Regions from separate parts of the Streptomyces sp. CB09001 genome, predicted to be linked through region 2. Evidence: riboswitches for the same ligand, from Rfam matches in the RefSeq annotation. Region 2 holds a riboswitch; the other holds the start of a gene.
The links. Region 2 has a riboswitch for glycine ahead of gcvT (glycine cleavage system aminomethyltransferase GcvT). Riboswitches for the same ligand answer to the same signal wherever they lie in the genome.

Region 1: linked by a shared signal. The riboswitch ahead of gcvP (aminomethyl-transferring glycine dehydrogenase) and the one ahead of gcvT (glycine cleavage system aminomethyltransferase GcvT) in region 2 are both predicted to bind glycine.

What each region holds. Positions count from the first base shown of each region.
Region 1 is NZ_CP026730.1:763,729-771,931, forward strand. It holds gene C4J65_RS03580 (DUF5999 family protein) at 162-365, shown strand; gene C4J65_RS03585 (LacI family DNA-binding transcriptional regulator) at 599-1,669, shown strand; gene C4J65_RS03590 (DUF1707 domain-containing protein) at 1,688-2,254, opposite strand; gene C4J65_RS03595 (TOBE domain-containing protein) at 2,434-2,853, shown strand; gene gcvP (aminomethyl-transferring glycine dehydrogenase) at 2,923-5,808, opposite strand; glycine riboswitch at 5,986-6,081, opposite strand; gene C4J65_RS03605 (PRC-barrel domain-containing protein) at 6,233-6,610, shown strand; gene C4J65_RS03610 (DNA polymerase IV) at 6,565-7,962, opposite strand; gene C4J65_RS03615 (MerR family transcriptional regulator) at 8,027-8,203, opposite strand, start outside.
Region 2 is NZ_CP026730.1:5,210,548-5,218,750, forward strand. It holds gene C4J65_RS24420 (PLP-dependent aminotransferase family protein) at 216-1,640, opposite strand; gene C4J65_RS24425 (L-serine ammonia-lyase) at 1,782-3,149, opposite strand; gene glyA (serine hydroxymethyltransferase) at 3,250-4,512, opposite strand; gene gcvH (glycine cleavage system protein GcvH) at 4,527-4,904, opposite strand; gene gcvT (glycine cleavage system aminomethyltransferase GcvT) at 5,067-6,185, opposite strand; glycine riboswitch at 6,341-6,434, opposite strand; gene C4J65_RS24445 (AAA family ATPase) at 6,612-7,280, shown strand; gene C4J65_RS24450 (enhanced serine sensitivity protein SseB) at 7,363-8,130, shown strand.

The DNA.
Region 1 (8,203 bases), 4.4 Mb from region 2:
GTGAGAAGCGGTGCTGCGAAATGCCTGCGGATCGAGGCCCGCGGGGCAACACTGGGTTCCGAACGACTCGACAACGGGGGGCGGCCATGAACGAGGCTTCACGCCGCAGGACAGACAACACAGCGAACCCATCCATCACCACAGACCGAGAGACCCCACTCATGTGTCAGCACCAGCCACCGTGCCCCTCAGCCGTCTCCGCCGACCGGGAGTCCGCCCGTCTTGTGGCGCACCACCCGGAGCAGGGCTGGAGCCTGCTGTGCAACGGCGTCGTCCTCTTCGAGGACACCGGTGAGCTACTGCCGGACGGTCAGGTCATCGCCCCGCACCGTCCCGTCGGCGCGGGCCTGACCACCGCCGCCTGACCACCGGCCGGGCGAGGACGTCCCACTGCGCCCGGTGCATCACGGGGCCGGCCCGCAGCCACGGCTGCGCACCGGCCCCCACGCGTGTCCAGGGCCGCTCACTCCGCGTAGCCTGCCCGCCCGGACCTGGTGACTGCCCGGTTTCCGGGACCGGAACGCCTTCCCCCGAGCACCCGGTTTCCGGAAGACTCCGGGAAGTCCGGCGGTCGGCGCCGGCGGGAGGTGGGAGGGAAGTGGCAGCAGACGAGGCCCGGGCCGAAACGGCCTCCGGCCGCCGGGGCCGGGTCACGATCACGGACATCGCCCGCCGGGCGGGCGTCTCGGTCCCAACCGTGTCCCGGGTGGTGAACGGCCGCTCGGACGTGTCGCCCGGGACCAGGGCGCGGGTGGAGGAACTGCTGCGCCGGCACGGGTACCGCAAGCGCGCCACGGCGCCCGGCCGCCGGGCCGCCCTGATCGACCTGGTCTTCAACGACCTGGACAGCCCCTGGGCCATGGAGATCATCCGCGGGGTCGAGGAGGTGGCACACGCCGCCGGCGTCGGCACCGTGGTCTCCGCGATCCACGGACGTTCGGGCGACGCCCGTCAGTGGATGCGCAACCTGCGGGCCCGGGCCTCCGACGGCGTCGTGGTCGTCACCTCCGCCCTGGACCCCGTGCTCCACCAGGAGCTGCGAATCCTCGGCGTGCCCCTGGTGGTGGTCGACCCGGCAGGCGCCCCCGCCCTCGACGTGCCCACCGTCGGCGCCGCCAACCTGTCGGGCGGCCGGGCGGCCACCGAGCATCTGCTGGCGCTGGGACACCGCAGGATCGGGCTGATCGCCGGCCCGCCGCTGCTGCAGTGCTCGCGGGCCCGCCACGACGGCTACCGCGCCGCCCTGGAGGACGCCGGGGTCGCCGTGGACGAGTCCCTGGTCGTCCCCGGGGACTTCCGTCACGAGTCCGGCTTCGCGGCCTGTGCCACCCTGCTGGGCCTCGCCGAGCCGCCGACGGCCGTCTTCGCGGCCAGCGACCAGATGGCACTCGGCGCGATCGAGGCGGTGCGCCGCCGGGGGCTGCGGGTGCCGCAGGACATGAGTGTCGTCGGTTTCGACGACCTTCCGGAGGTCCGCTGGTCGGCCCCGCCCCTGACGACCGTGCGCCAGCCGCTCGCCGAGATGGGCCGGACGGCCGCGCGCACGGTGCTCCGCCGTACTCGCGGCGAACGGCCGGACCCGCCGCGGACCGAGCTGGGCACGGACCTGATCGTCCGCTCCAGCACGGCGCCACCACCCCCGCCCGCTTCGGCGACACCCTCCCGCTGAGGTCTCGCGCCGGTCGCGCTACGCCCGGCGCCCGAGCCGGCGGCGCGGCGAGCGCACCACGACCTGGCCCCAGCTGATCGCACCCGCGATCTCCACCCTCAGCTCCACCGGTGCCACGGTGTCGACGGTCCGCGGCGTCTTCACCTCGGCGTAGCTGGTCGCCAAGGAGTCGGTGTCCACCACGATGCCGGGGCGGGTCACGACCTTCAGCACCCCGGCCCGCATGTCGAGGTCGATGTGAAGGGTGTCGTGTGCGATCACGGCCCGGGCGAGGTCGAGAACCACCTCGCCCCAGGCCGACCGGATCTCCATCCGCCGTGGGACCACCCAGCCCTCGCCCCGCCGGGTGGACGCCCCCTCCTGCTCGATGCGCACGACGTCCTTGGCCGCGACGACCGGGCGGCCCTCGGCCGCCGTCGGCAGGTCGGCGGTGAGGGCGGCCAGCTCCCCCTGGGTGCGCGCGGTGAGCGCCGCGCCCACCCGCTCGTCCAGTTCCTCCGGGGTCAGCCGTCCGTCGCCGGCGGCGGCGCTCAGGAGGTCCACGGCCCGGTCCCGGTCCGTGTGCGAGGCCCGGAGTGCGGGCATCCCGCCGTCCGGTGAGGGCTGCACCGACATAGCTCGACCCCGATCTCCCCGGGGCGTCCCGCGAACGCCCCATCCACTGCGGCACACTAACGCTATATCGCGTTATACCCAACGGCCAACCCCGCGTCCACGGGTGCTTCCCCGCGGCGCGGCGCCCTTCACCGGGCTACGGTGCCCCCATGAGCCTGAGCATCCGCAATCAGCTCCCCGGCACCGTCACCGCCGTCACCCCGGGCGAGGCCATGGCGACGGTCGCCGTCCGCCTCTCCGGCGGCCAGGACCTCACCGCGGCGATCACCCGGGAGGCCGCCGAGGACCTCGCGCTCGCCCCCGGCACCGCCGTGCGGGCCCTGGTGAAGTCCACCGAGGTCGCTCTGGCCACCGGGCCCGTCGACGGGCTGTCCATCCGCAACCGGCTGCCGGGCACGGTCACCGCCGTGACCACCGGCGCCGCGATGGCCACGGTCGCGGTCGCCGTCGAGGGTGCCGAGCTGACCGCGGCCGTCACCCGGCAGGCCGCCGAAGACCTGAGGCTGTCCGTGGGCGTTCCCGTCGTCGCGCTGGTCAAGTCGACGGAGGTGTCGCTCGCCACGGCCTGAGACGCCGGGAGGCCCCGCCCGGACACCGCGAGCCCGGACGGGGCCTCTCTCTCGCTTGCGCGGCGGGACTCAGTCCTCGTACGCGTCCAGCGGCGGGCAGGAGCAGACCAGGTTCCGGTCGCCGTAGGCCTGGTCGATGCGGCGCACCGGCGGCCAGTACTTGTCGGCGGCGGACACACCGGCCGGGAAGACGGCCTCCTCGCGCGTGTACGCGTGGTCCCAGTCACCGCCGAGCGCGCCCGCGGTGTGCGGGGCGCCGCGCAGCGGGTTGTCGTCCGCCGGCCAGGCGCCCGAGCCGACCTTCTCGATCTCCGCGCGGATGGCGATCATCGCCTCGCAGAACCGGTCCAGCTCGGCCAGGTCCTCGGACTCGGTCGGCTCGATCATCAGCGTGCCGGCCACCGGGAAGGACATCGTCGGCGCGTGGAAGCCGTAGTCGATGAGCCGCTTGGCGACGTCGTCGACGCTGACGCCGGTGGCCTTGGTCAGCGGGCGCAGGTCGATGATGCACTCGTGCGCGACCAGCCCGCCGGGGCCGGTGTAGAGCACCGGAAAGTGCGGCTCCAGCCGCTTGGCGATGTAGTTGGCGGACAGCACGGCCACCTGCGTGGCGCGCTTGAGGCCCTCGCCGCCCATCAGGCGGACGTAGGACCAGGAGATCGGCAGGATGCCGGCCGAGCCCCACGGCGCCGCCGAGATGGGACCGACGCCGCTCTGCGGACCGGCCGCGGGCTGCAGCGGGTGGTTGGGCAGGTACGGCGCCAGGTGCGACCGTACGCCCACGGGGCCCACGCCGGGACCGCCGCCGCCGTGCGGGATGCAGAAGGTCTTGTGCAGGTTCAGGTGGGAGACGTCGCCGCCGAAGTGCCCGGGCTTGGCGAGGCCGACGAGGGCGTTCAGGTTGGCGCCGTCGACGTAGACCTGGCCGCCCGCGTCGTGCACCTGCGCGCAGATGTCGGCCACGTGCTCCTCGAACACGCCGTGCGTGGACGGGTAGGTGATCATCAGCACGGCCAGCTCGTCGCGGTGCTTCTCGATCTTGGCGCGCAGGTCCTCGACGTCGATCTCGCCGTCCTCGGCGGTCTTGACGACGACGACCTTCATGCCGGCCATCACGGCGCTGGCGGCGTTGGTGCCGTGCGCGGAGGACGGGATGAGGCAGACGGTGCGCTGTTCGTCGCCGTTGGCCCGGTGGTAGCCGCGTACGGCGAGCAGGCCGGCGAACTCGCCCTGCGACCCGGCGTTGGGCTGGAGCGAGACCTTGTCGTACCCGGTGACCTCGGCGAGCCGCTCCTCCAGCTCACGGATGAGGGTGAGGTAGCCCTGCGCCTGGTCGGCGGGCGCGAAGGGGTGCAGCGCGCCGAACTCGGGCCAGGTGACCGGCTCCATCTCGGTGGTCGCGTTGAGCTTCATGGTGCAGGAGCCCAGCGGGATCATGCCGCGGTCCAGCGCGTAGTCCCGGTCGGCGAGGCGGCGCAGGTAGCGCAGCATCGCGGTCTCGGAGCGGTGCTGGTGGAAGACGGGGTGGGTCAGGAAGTCGTCGGTGCGCAGCAGCGACTCGGGCAGTCCCTGTGCGGTCTCCGCGTCCAGCGACTCGATGTCGCCCTCGACGCCGAAGGCGTGCCACACGCCGCCGACCTGGGCGCGCGTGGTGGTCTCGTCGCAGGCGAACGACACGTGGTCGGCGTCGACGAGCCGCAGGTTGATGCCGTTCTCGCGAGCGGCGTGCACCACCTCGGCGGCCCGGCCGGGCACCCGCGCGGTGACGGTGTCGAAGTAGGAGCCGTGGACGATCTCGACGCCGCCCGCGGCGAGGCCGGCGGCGGTGATCGTGGCGTACCGGTGGGTGCGGCGGGCGATGGCCCGCAGGCCCTCGGGGCCGTGGTAGACGGCGTACATGCCGGCCATGACGGCGAGCAGCACCTGCGCGGTGCAGATGTTGCTGGTGGCCTTCTCGCGGCGGATGTGCTGCTCGCGGGTCTGCAGGGCCAGGCGGTAGGCCTTGTCGCCGTCGGCGTCGACGGAGACGCCGACCAGACGGCCGGGGAGGCTGCGGGCGAACTTCTCGTGCACGGCCATGTAGCCGGCGTGCGGTCCGCCGAAGCCCATCGGCACGCCGAAGCGCTGGGTGGTGCCCACCGCGATGTCCGCGCCCAGCTCGCCGGGCGAGGTGAGCAGGGTGAGGGCGAGCAGGTCGGCGGCGACGGTGACGAGCGCGCCGAGCTCGTGCGCGCGGTCGATCACCGGCTTGATGTCGCGGACGGCTCCGGAGGCACCCGGGTACTGGATCAGGACGCCGTTGATCTCCCGCTCGGCGACCTCGGCCGGGATGCCCTCGCTCAGGTCGGCGACGACGACCTCGACGCCGGTCGGCTCGGCGCGGGTCCGTATCACGGCGACGGTCTGCGGCAGGGCGTCCGCGTCGACCAGGAACAGGCCCTTCTTGTTCTTGCCCATGCGCCGGGACAGCGCCATCGCCTCGGCGGCCGCGGTGCCCTCGTCGAGCAGCGAGGCGCCGGAGGTGGGCAGGCCGGTCAGCTCGGCGACCATGGTCTGGAAGTTCAGGAGGGCCTCGAGCCGGCCCTGGGAGATCTCCGGCTGGTAGGGCGTGTACGCCGTGTACCAGGACGGGTTCTCCATGACGTTGCGCAGGATGACCGGCGGGGTGAAGGTGCCGTAGTAGCCGAGGCCGATCATGGAGTCGAGGACCTGGTTGCGGTCGGCCAGCGAGCGGAGCTCGGCCAGGACCTCGGCCTCGGAGCGCGCGCCCGGCAGGTCCAGCGCGTCGGCGTTCTTGATCACATCCGGCACCGCGGCGGCCGTCAGTTCGTCGAGCGAACCGTAACCGACCTGCGCGAGCATCTTGGCCCGGGCCTCGTGGTCGGGGCCGATGTGACGCTGCTCGAACGGCATGGCCTGTTCGAGTTCGGAGAGCGGAGTGCGGTGGGCGGTCATTGCGGAGGCCTCCTGGTCTGACGACCTTCGAGGGGCACCACGGCGCGGGTACCCGGACGGCCTCCCCCTCTGTCATCTCAACCTGAGAGCTTCACCGGGCGAGCCCTGGGGCTCTCCCGGCTTTCACCGTCGGTGAGAGCGGAAGCCGTCGACACCCGCCCTGCTTTCCAGAGTGACCTCGTCCGTGCGGTACGTGAGCCTGAGAGATTCCGGGGAGGATTTGCTCCTTCGGCGCCTCCGGTGGTGTCCGGAGGACTCTCCCGCGCGGGGTCAGCAGCCGTTTGCCAGCGTACCAGCGAGGTCGCCGCACGGACTTCGAGTGGCCGACCGGGCACTTGTGCTCTTTTGTAGTACTTACGGATGATTAGGCGGCTGGTGTCGTGACCCCAGTCCGGCCCAGTGGTGCGATCAAGTGGAGGGCCCCGTGCGTACTGACATCGATCCGCGGAACCTGATCGGCCGCAAGGCGTTCGACCGCGACGGCACCAGGATCGGCACCGTGGACGAGGTCTACCTCGACGATGCCACCGGCGTCCCCGAGTGGGCGGCGATACGAACGGGTCTCTTCAGCCGGGACGCCTTCGTCCCCCTGGAGCCCAGCGAGCTGGTCGACGGCACCCTGCGCGTGCCCTTCGACCGGGCGCTGATCAAGGAGGCGCCCGACTTCGGCGTCGGCCGCCACCTCTCGCCGGAGCAGGAACTCCAGCTCTACCACCACTACGGCCTGGACGTGGCGGCCGCTCCCCCTCCTCCCGATCACGACTTCGGCAAGCTGGCCGGCAAGGGCAACGACGACGGCTGACCGCTCTCGCCGCTCTCCGTCCCGGCGACCAGCGGCAGCGGGTCCGCCGGTGTCAGCTCCGGGTCGTCCACCGGGAAGGTCCGCACCCGCCCGACCGCGGAGTACGGCGTCTCGAAGCGCACGGTGACCCGCCCGAGACCACTGCCCTGCACCCAGCCGTGCCCCAGCTCCGCGTGCCGCACGTCGTGCCCCGACGGCCATCGCCGCTCGGCGGGCGAGGTGCTCTGCTCCTCGGCGGGCCCGGTCCCGGGTTCCTCGGCCGGTTCCTCCGCGCGGTCCCCCGCCGCCTGCGCGAACAGGTCCTCCTGCGTGTAGTCGGCGAGCCCGCTGACACCCACCCCGAGCAGCCGCACTCCGCCCGTGGTGTCCACCGAGTCCAGCAGTCTGGCGGCCGCCTCCCGCACCACCGCGGCATCGTCGGTGGGGCCGCGCAGGGTCTCGGAACGCGTGAGCGTGGAAAAGTCGTATCTGCGCACCTTGAGCACGATCGTCCGCCCGGAGAGGCCGGAGGCGCGCAGCCGCCGCACGCAGCGGTCCGCCAGCCGCCCCACCTCGACGCCGACCCGCACCCGGTCGTGGATGTCCACGTCGTAGGTGTCCTCCACGGACACCGACTTGGTCTCCCGCTCGGCCACCACCGGACGCTCGTCCCGCGCCAGCGCCATGGCGTACAGGGCGTGGCCGTGCGCCTTGCCCAGCAGCCGCACCAGCTCGTCCTCGCCCGCCTCGGCGATCTCGCCGACCGTGGTGATCCCCGCCCGCCGCAGATGGTCTCCCGTGGCCGGTCCCACCCCGGGCAGCGTCCGCACCGTCATCGGCTCCAGCATGGCCCGCTCCGTACCCGGCGGGATGAGCACCAGTCCGTCGGGCTTGGCCGCCTCCGAGGCGATCTTGGCCAGCATCTTGGAGGCGGCGAGGCCCACGGATCCGGTGAGGCCGGTGACGGTGCGGATGTCCGTGCGCAGCTTCGCTCCGGCCAGCTGCGCCGACTCCGCGTCCCGCGCCGCCCCGCCCGCGTCCAGGTCCACGAAGGCCTCGTCCAGGCTCAGCGGCTCCACCAGCGGCGACAGCTCCCGCAACAGCCGCATCACCTGCTCGCTGATCGACCGGTAGAGCTCGAAACGCGGCACGAGGTAGGCGGCGTGCGGCGCGAGCCTTCGGGCCTGGCCCATCGGCATCGCGGAGTGCACCCCGAACACCCGCGCCTCGTACGAGCAGGTGGCGACCACACCGCGCGGTCCGAGGCCGCCCACCACTACGGCCTTCCCGCGCAGGCTCGGCTTGGACGCCTGCTCCACCGAGGCGAAGAAGGCGTCCATGTCGAGATGCAGGATCGTGGGCGCGGTTCTCACATCTACGATGCTGCCCTACGCCACTGACAATGGCGTCGCCGGACGGCTCCGTGCGCCGCGGGGGTCAGACCGCCCGGTTGTTCCGCCGCCGGGCCAGCTCGTCGGCCGGATTGTGCCCGACCAGGGTCTCGCCCGTGTCGATCCGCTCACCGTGCAACTGGGACAGCGCGCTCTCCACGTCCCGCCACACCACGCCGACGGCGATCCCGAAGATGCCCTGCCCGCCCTGGAGCAGGGCGTG
Region 2 (8,203 bases):
GGACTGCACTGAAAACCTAGGCGCCAATCGGTATGGAGTCCCAGTCCGATCGCAGGCCGGAAATCCAGGCCAATTGCCCTTGTGGTCCGGCGCCGGTGTTCTGCGCCGGGCGGGTGAGCCCGCGGCAACGCGTCGTGCGCGGCACCGTGGCGACCCGGCCCGACAAGCGGCCCCTCGGAGAAGGCCGCACGACGACTGGGTAAGCGGGACACCCGTCAGCCGCGGGACGTCCCAGTGCCCTTGCCTCGTACGGCTTCTGCCAGTCGGCGTACGGCTTCAGGCACGGAGGCGTCCGACAGATTGCCGTACCCGAGCACCAGGGCGGGCGGGCCCGTGCGTGCGCTCATCCGGTACTGATCCAGGTCCACCAAGCGCAGCCCGAGCCGCGCCGCCCGGCGCACGGCCTGCGCGGCATCGCAATCGTTGAGGTGGAGCAGCAAGTGGAAGCCGGCCGCGGCGCCGGAGATCTCGAGGTCGGGCAGCGTCGATGCCATCTCCGTGAGCAGGAGGTCACGGCGGCCGCGATACCTCAGCCGCGATGCCCGTATATGGCCGTCGTACCAGCCCGCGTCCAGGAACGCCGCGAACGCGAGCTGATCGATGACTGGTGGTGGCGTAACAGCGACCGCCGCGTCGCGAAGCGCCTCGGCCCAGCGCGGCGGGGCAACCACCCAGCCGATCCGAAGAGCCGGGGAAAGCGTTTTACTCAGCGATCCCATGAGTACCACGCGGGCACTGTCCATCCCTTGGACAGTGCCGATGGGACGGCGGTCGTAGCGGAACTCCGCGTCGTAGTCGTCCTCCATCACCAACCCGTCGACCTCACGCGCCCAGCGCAGGAGTTCGGCACGACGGGCGGGAGTCAGTACCGTGCCGGTCGGAAACTGATGGGCGGGCGCCACGATGACCGCCCGCGTCCGAGTGCTCGCCCGCAACCGATCGATGCGCAGACCGTCGCGGTCGACCTCCACGGGGACGGGCGTCAGACCGACGGTGGACACCGCGGACGACAGCCGCGACCATCCCGGATCCTCCACGGCCACATGGGTGTGTCCCGCCGACCGCAGCGCACGACACAGCCGAACGACCCCGTCCAGGGTTCCGTCGCACACGATCACGTTGTCGGCGGAGACGTCCGCTCCCCGCCCCCGCACGAGATATGCGGCCAGCCGCTCACGCAGCCGCGGATGGCCGAAGACATCCGGATAACCGAGATCCGCGGAAGCGATTGATGCGGTCACCTCCCGCACCGCGTCCGCCCACCGCTTTCGAGGAAACGTCCGTAGGTCCGGCATGCCTGGCAGCATCTCGAACTCGACCGGCACGGAGACCTGTGGGTTCGAGCGGGGCCGGCCCTGATTCGGTACCGCCGTGGCACGCACTCTGGTTGCTGAGCCACTGCGGGCCTCGAGATAGCCCTCGGCGATGAGCTGGGCGTATGCCTCGGTGATCACCCAACGGGAACAACCCAGGTCTCCGGCCAGCACTCGACTTGGCGGTAGGGCGCTCCCGGGCAGGATACGGCCGGCGACTACAGCGGAGCGGAGTGCTCCGCATAGCTTGCGGTGCAGGGGCCCCTCGGGCTGGCCGTCGACTTCCAGCAGGGTGCTCCAAGCCAGACTTTTTTGGTCCTGCCGCATGGCGGCTCATGCTACCCGGGTGCCATGTCCCAGCCCTCCTTTCCGCGGACGCCCCGATCGCACGAACTGCCTGGGCAGTTGATCCGGCCACGTGAAAGGAGGGTGTCGACCTGCTGTGCGCACGGGTCAGGGCCCATCCGCCTAGCACTCGATGATGTTCACCGCGAGCCCGCCCCGCGCCGTCTCCTTGTACTTGACCGACATGTCGGCGCCGGTCTCCTTCATGGTCTTGATGACCTTGTCGAGGGAGACCTTGTGGGAGCCGTCGCCGCGCATCGCCATCCGGGCCGCCGTGACGGCCTTGACCGCGGCCATGCCGTTGCGCTCGATGCAGGGGATCTGGACGAGGCCGCCGACCGGGTCGCAGGTGAGGCCGAGGTTGTGCTCCATGCCGATCTCGGCGGCGTTCTCCACCTGTTCCGGGGAGCCGCCCAGGACCTCGGCGAGGGCGCCGGCCGCCATCGAGCAGGCGGAGCCGACCTCGCCCTGGCAGCCGACCTCGGCGCCGGAGATGGAGGCGTTCTCCTTGAAGAGCATGCCGATGGCGCCGGCGGCGAGGAGGAAGCGGACCACGCCGTCCTCGTCGGCGCCGGGCACGAAGTTCACGTAGTAGTGCAGGACCGCGGGGATGATGCCGGCCGCGCCGTTGGTCGGGGCGGTGACGACCCGGCCGCCGGCCGCGTTCTCCTCGTTCACGGCCATCGCGTAGAGCGTGATCCACTCCATGGCCAGGGCCTGCGGGTCGCCCTCGGAGCGCAGCTTGCGCGCGGTGTTGGCGGCCCGGCGGCGGACCTTCAGGCCGCCCGGCAGGATGCCCTCGCGGGTCATGCCGCGCTCGACGCACGCCTGCATCACCCGCCAGATCTCCAGCAGGCCCGCGCGGATCTCGTCCTCGTCGCGCCAGGCACGCTCGTTCTCCAGCATCAGGGCGGAGATGGACAGGCCCGTCTCGCGGGTCAGGCGCAGCAGCTCGTCGCCGGTGCGGAAGGGGTACTTCAGGACGGTGTCGTCGAGGACTATGCGGTCCGCGCCGACCGCGTCCTCGTCGACGACGAAGCCGCCGCCGACCGAGTAGTACGTCTTGGTCAGCACCTCGGCGCCCTCGGCGTCGTACGCCCACAGGGTCATGCCGTTGGCGTGGTACGGGAGGGTCTTGCGGCGGTGCAGGACCATGTCGTCGTCGTAGGAGAAGGCGATCTCGTGCTCGCCGAGGAGGCTGATGCGGCCGGACGTCCTGATCGTCTCGACACGGGCGTCCGCCGTCTCCACGTCCACCGTGCGCGGCGAGTCGCCCTCCAGGCCGAGCAGCACCGCCTTGGGGGTGCCGTGGCCGTGGCCGGTGGCGCCGAGCGAGCCGTACAGCTCGGCGCGGACCGAGGCGACGGAGTCCAGCAGCTCCTCGTTGCGCAGGCGACGGGCGAACATGCGGGCCGCGCGCATCGGGCCGACCGTGTGCGAGCTCGACGGGCCGATGCCGATCGAGAACAGGTCGAAGACCGAGATGGCCACGGGGACTCCTCAGAACGGGGGTGGTGCGGAGGGGGTGCCGAGGGGCGGGGCGCCCGGCCGCTTGTGGCGGATGCGGCGTCCCACCCCTCGGGTGCGGTGTCTACTTGTTCAGACCCGGGTACAGCGGGTGCTTGTCGGCCAGGGTCTTCACCCGGGCCTTGAGGGCCTCCGCGTCGTAGGACGGCTTCAGCGCCTCGGCGATCACGTCCGCGACCTCGGCGAAGTCCTCGGCGGTGAAGCCGCGGGTCGCCAGGGCCGGCGTACCGATGCGCAGACCGGAGGTCACCATCGGCGGACGCGGGTCGTTGGGGACGGCGTTGCGGTTGACCGTGATGCCGACCTCGTGGAGACGGTCCTCGGCCTGCTGCCCGTCCAGCTCGGAGTCGCGCAGGTCCACCAGGACCAGGTGGACGTCCGTGCCGCCGGTCAGGACGGAGACGCCCGCCGCCTTCGCGTCGTCCCGCACCAGGCGCTCGGCGAGGATGCGGGCACCCTCCAGCGTACGGCCCTGGCGCTCCTTGAAGTCCTCGCTCGCGGCGACCTTGAAGGCGACGGCCTTCGCGGCCACCACGTGCTCCAGCGGTCCACCCTGCTGACCGGGGAAGACGGCGGAGTTGATCTTCTTGGCCAGCTCGGCCGTGGAGAGGATCACACCGCCGCGGGGGCCGCCCAGGGTCTTGTGGGTGGTGGTGGTGACCACGTGGGCGTGCGGCACCGGGTTCGGGTGCAGGCCCGCCGCGACCAGACCGGCGAAGTGCGCCATGTCGACCATCAGGTACGCGCCGACCTCGTCCGCGACCTTGCGGAACGCGGCGAAGTCCAGCTGCCGCGGGTAGGCGGACCAGCCCGCCACGATCAGCTTCGGCTTGGTCTCCTTGGCCAGGCGCTCCACCTCGGCCATGTCGACCTGGCCGTCGTCGCCGACGTGGTAGGGGACGACGTTGTAGAGCTTGCCGGAGAAGTTGATCTTCATGCCGTGGGTCAGGTGCCCGCCGTGGGCGAGGTTCAGACCCATGATCGTGTCGCCGGGCTTGAGCAGCGCGAACATCGCGGCCGCGTTGGCCTGGGCGCCCGAGTGCGGCTGCACGTTGGCGTGCTCGGCGCCGAAGAGCGCCTTGACCCGGTCGATGGCGATCTGCTCGATCACGTCGACGTGCTCGCAGCCGCCGTAGTAGCGGCGGCCGGGGTAGCCCTCGGCGTACTTGTTGGTGAGGACCGAGCCCTGGGCCTCCATGACCGCGACCGGGGCGAAGTTCTCGGAGGCGATCATCTCGAGGGTGGACTGCTGGCGGTCCAGCTCGGCGTCGACGGCCGCGGCGACGTCCGGGTCCAGCTCGTGCAGGGGTGTGTTCAGAAGCGACATGCGATCGTGACTCCTCAGGCGCCGGCGAAGGCGGTGTACTCGTCGGCGGAGAGCAGGTCGGCGGGCTCGTCCGTGACCTTCACCTTGAACAGCCAGCCGCCCTCGAAGGGGGCGCTGTTCACCAGCGACGGGTCGTTGACGACGTCCTCGTTGACCTCGGCGATCTCGCCGGAGACGGGGGAGTACAGGTCGGAGACCGACTTGGTCGACTCCAGTTCGCCGCAGGTCTCGCCCGCGGTCACCGTGTCGCCGACCTCGGGAAGCTGCACGAAGACGACGTCACCGAGCGCGTTGGCCGCGTGCTCCGTGATGCCGACCGTCGAGACGCCGTCCTCGGCGCCCGACAGCCACTCGTGCTCCTTGCTGTAGCGCAGCTGCTGGGGGTTGCTCATGGCCTGAATTCTCCTGTACGCGAGGAAGTGGCTGGTGAAGGGGGTGGTGGGGCGGTACGTCGCACGGGGCCGATGCCGCCGGGGACACGGGCGGCCGACGCCGCCGGGGGACACGGGCGGCCGACCCTGCCGGGGACACAGGGGGCCGGTGCCGCCCAGTGTCTACTTCTGGCGCTTGTAGAACGGCAGCGCCACGACCTCGTACGGCTCGTGACTGCCACGGATGTCCACGCCGACGCCCTCGGTCCCCGGGGCCGCGTGCGCCGCGTCGACGTACGCCATGGCGATCGGCTTGCCCAGCGTCGGGGACGGAGCGCCCGAGGTGACCTCGCCGATCACCTCGCCGCCCGCGACGACCCGGTACCCGGAGCGCGGCACCCGGCGGCCCTCGGCGACCAGGCCGACCAGGACGCGGGGCGGGTTCTGCTCCGCGCGGGAAGCGGCCTCGGTCAGCGCGGCGCGCCCGACGAAGTCGCCCTCCTTCTCGAACTTCACCACCCGGCCCAGACCGGCGTCGAACGGGGTCAGCGCGGTCGACAGCTCGTTGCCGTACAGCGGCATGCCCGCCTCCAGGCGGAGCGTGTCCCGGCAGGACAGACCGCACGGGACCAGTCCCGCGCCCTCGCCCGCCTTGGTCAGCGCCTGCCACAGCTCGACCGCGTGCTCCGGCTTCACGAACAGCTCGAAGCCGTCCTCGCCGGTGTAGCCGGTGCGCGCGATCAGCGCCGGGACGCCGGCGACCGTGCCGGGCAGACCGGCGTAGTACTTCAGGCCGTCCAGGTCGGCGTCGGTGAGCGACGCGAGGATGGCCGGGGACTCGGGGCCCTGCACGGCGAGCAGCGCGTAGGCGTCGCGGTCGTCGCGCACCTCGGCGTCGAAGCCGGCCGCCCGCCCGGTCAGCGCGTCCAGCACGACCTGGGCGTTGGAGGCGTTGGCAACGACCATGTATTCGGTCTCACCGAGCCGGTAGACGATCAGGTCGTCCAGGATGCCGCCGTCCTCGCGGCAGATCATGGTGTAGCGGGCCCGGCCCGGCTTCACGGTGCCGATGTTGCCGACCAGCGCGAAGTTCAGCAGCTCGGCCGCCTGCGGGCCGGTGACGGTGATCTCGCCCATGTGCGAGAGGTCGAAGAGACCGGCGCGGGTGCGCACCGCGACGTGCTCCTCGCGCTCGGAGCCGTAGCGCAGGGGCATGTCCCAGCCGGCGAAGTCGGTCATCGTCGCGCCCAGCGCGCGATGCGTGGCATCCAGCGCGGTACGGCGCGGTTCGGTACTGCTCATCGGTCGGTCGTCTCCCAGGACAGGACGGGGCGAGGTCGGTCCTCCCCATCTGTCATCGGAACCTGAGAGGTTCGCCACGGCCACCGGAGTACGGCGATCAGGGCTTGCACCTTGGGTGGGACCGCCGTCGGGGGCGGCCCGCTTTTCAGATGTGCCTCGCCCGCGCGGTAACGGGGCCTGAGAGATTCAAGGGAGGGACTTGCTCCTTCGGCGCCCCGGCGCGGCCGGGGACTCTCCCGCGCGGATTCAAACGGCCGGTATGCAGTTGGCGCCGCCATCATTGCACGCCCGGGCGATCCGTGGCAGACCGTGATCTGTAACCGGCTTGTGGCAGTAAGCGAACGAAAACGCGAGACCCGCGCATTACCTTCTCTTTACACTCGACGGGGAGGTACTCGTGTACCGCCCCAGGGGAGGACGATCACGGTGAACAGGCCCACGGCGTACGCCACGACCTCGGGACTCGCGCTGCCCAAGCAGCCGACCGCCCCGGCCCCCGAGGCATGCGCCCCACTGACCGCACCCGTCGTCCGCGACCTGAGGGACCGCGACGGCCGCAGCCCGCACGCCCTGCTCTTCGGACCCCGGGACCTGGTGGTGATCACCGGCCTGCCCGGCAGCGGCAAGTCCACGCTGATGCGGCGCACCGTGCGCGGTGGCCGCGTCGACTCCCAGGACACCCGCGACCGCTGGGACCGGCGCATGCCGCGCCTCCTGCCGTACACGCTCTACCGCCCCCTCGTCCGCCTCGCCCACTACGCCGGACTGCGCCGCGCGCTGCGCTCCGGCGAGGGCGTCGTCGTGCACGACTGCGGCACCCAGGCCTGGGTGCGCGGCTGGCTGGCCCGCGAGGCCCGCCGCCGGGACGGCACGCTGCACCTGCTGCTCCTCGACGTCGCTCCCGGCGAGGCCCTGGCAGGCCAGCGCGAGCGCGGCCGGGGCGTCTCGCGGTACGCGTTCCTGCGGCACCGCACGGCCAACTCCCGCCTGCTGCGCGCGGTGACCGAAGGCGCCCTGCCCGCGGGCTGCTCCTCGGCGGTCGTCCTCGACCGGGCGGCGGCCGACACCCTGCGGCGGATCGCCTTCACGGGGTGACGCACGGTAGGGCTCCGGGGCCGAACGGGTTAGCCTTTCAGCCACGAACGGCGGTACCAGGCAGCAGGCGGTAGGTAGGCAGATGGACTTCCCGGCACAGACGCACCCCCACCCGCACGGCGGGTGGCCAGGCAACGAGCTGGAGGAGGTGCTGTCCGCCTCCCTCGGCATCCCGTCGGCCGGCGGCCGGATCGTGGAGGTCCTCGGCCGCAGCTTCCTGTGGATCCCCCTGCCGAACGGCGGCGGCCCGCACAGCGGCCCCCTCGACCTGCCGTCGCTGGAGATCGACGGCCAGGCCTACGTGCCGGTGTTCAGCTCGGAGGAACAGCTTCGCCAGGTCGCGGGCGCGCACATGGCGTACACCGTCGCCCCCGCCGCGGAGTTCGCCCGCGGCCTGCCCCCGCAGGTCGGCATCGCGGTGAACCCGGAGGGCGTGGTCGGCATCCCGCTGCCGCCGCCCGCCGTGGCCGAGCTGTGCCGGGCCGGGCGCACCCCGCTGGACGGGCCCTCCTCCGGCGGCCGGGTCCGCCTCTTCGAGCCGGACTGGCAGGACGACCCGGTGGACTTCCTGGCCGCGGCCTCCGCCGAGTTCGCCGCCACCGGCGTCGTACGCAGCGCGCGCCGCTGCCTGGCCGCCGTCGAGACCGCCGACCCGGTCCTGTTCGTCGGCGTCGAACTGACCCACTGGGAGGACGACGCCCGCGCCCTCCCCCTGGACGCCCTCGGCCGAGCCCTCGCCAAGTCCCCCCTGAAATGGCAGGTCAACCTGGTCCTCCTGGAAGCGGCCCAGGACCCGGTCTGCGACTGGATGCGGGAAAGGGTCCGTCCCTTCTACGAGCGGGACTTGTAGACGCCGGTCAGGGTGAGCGCCCCGAAAGGGGCGCGGGGCTGTGACATGTGCGGCTCCGCCGCGTGGGCGCGAC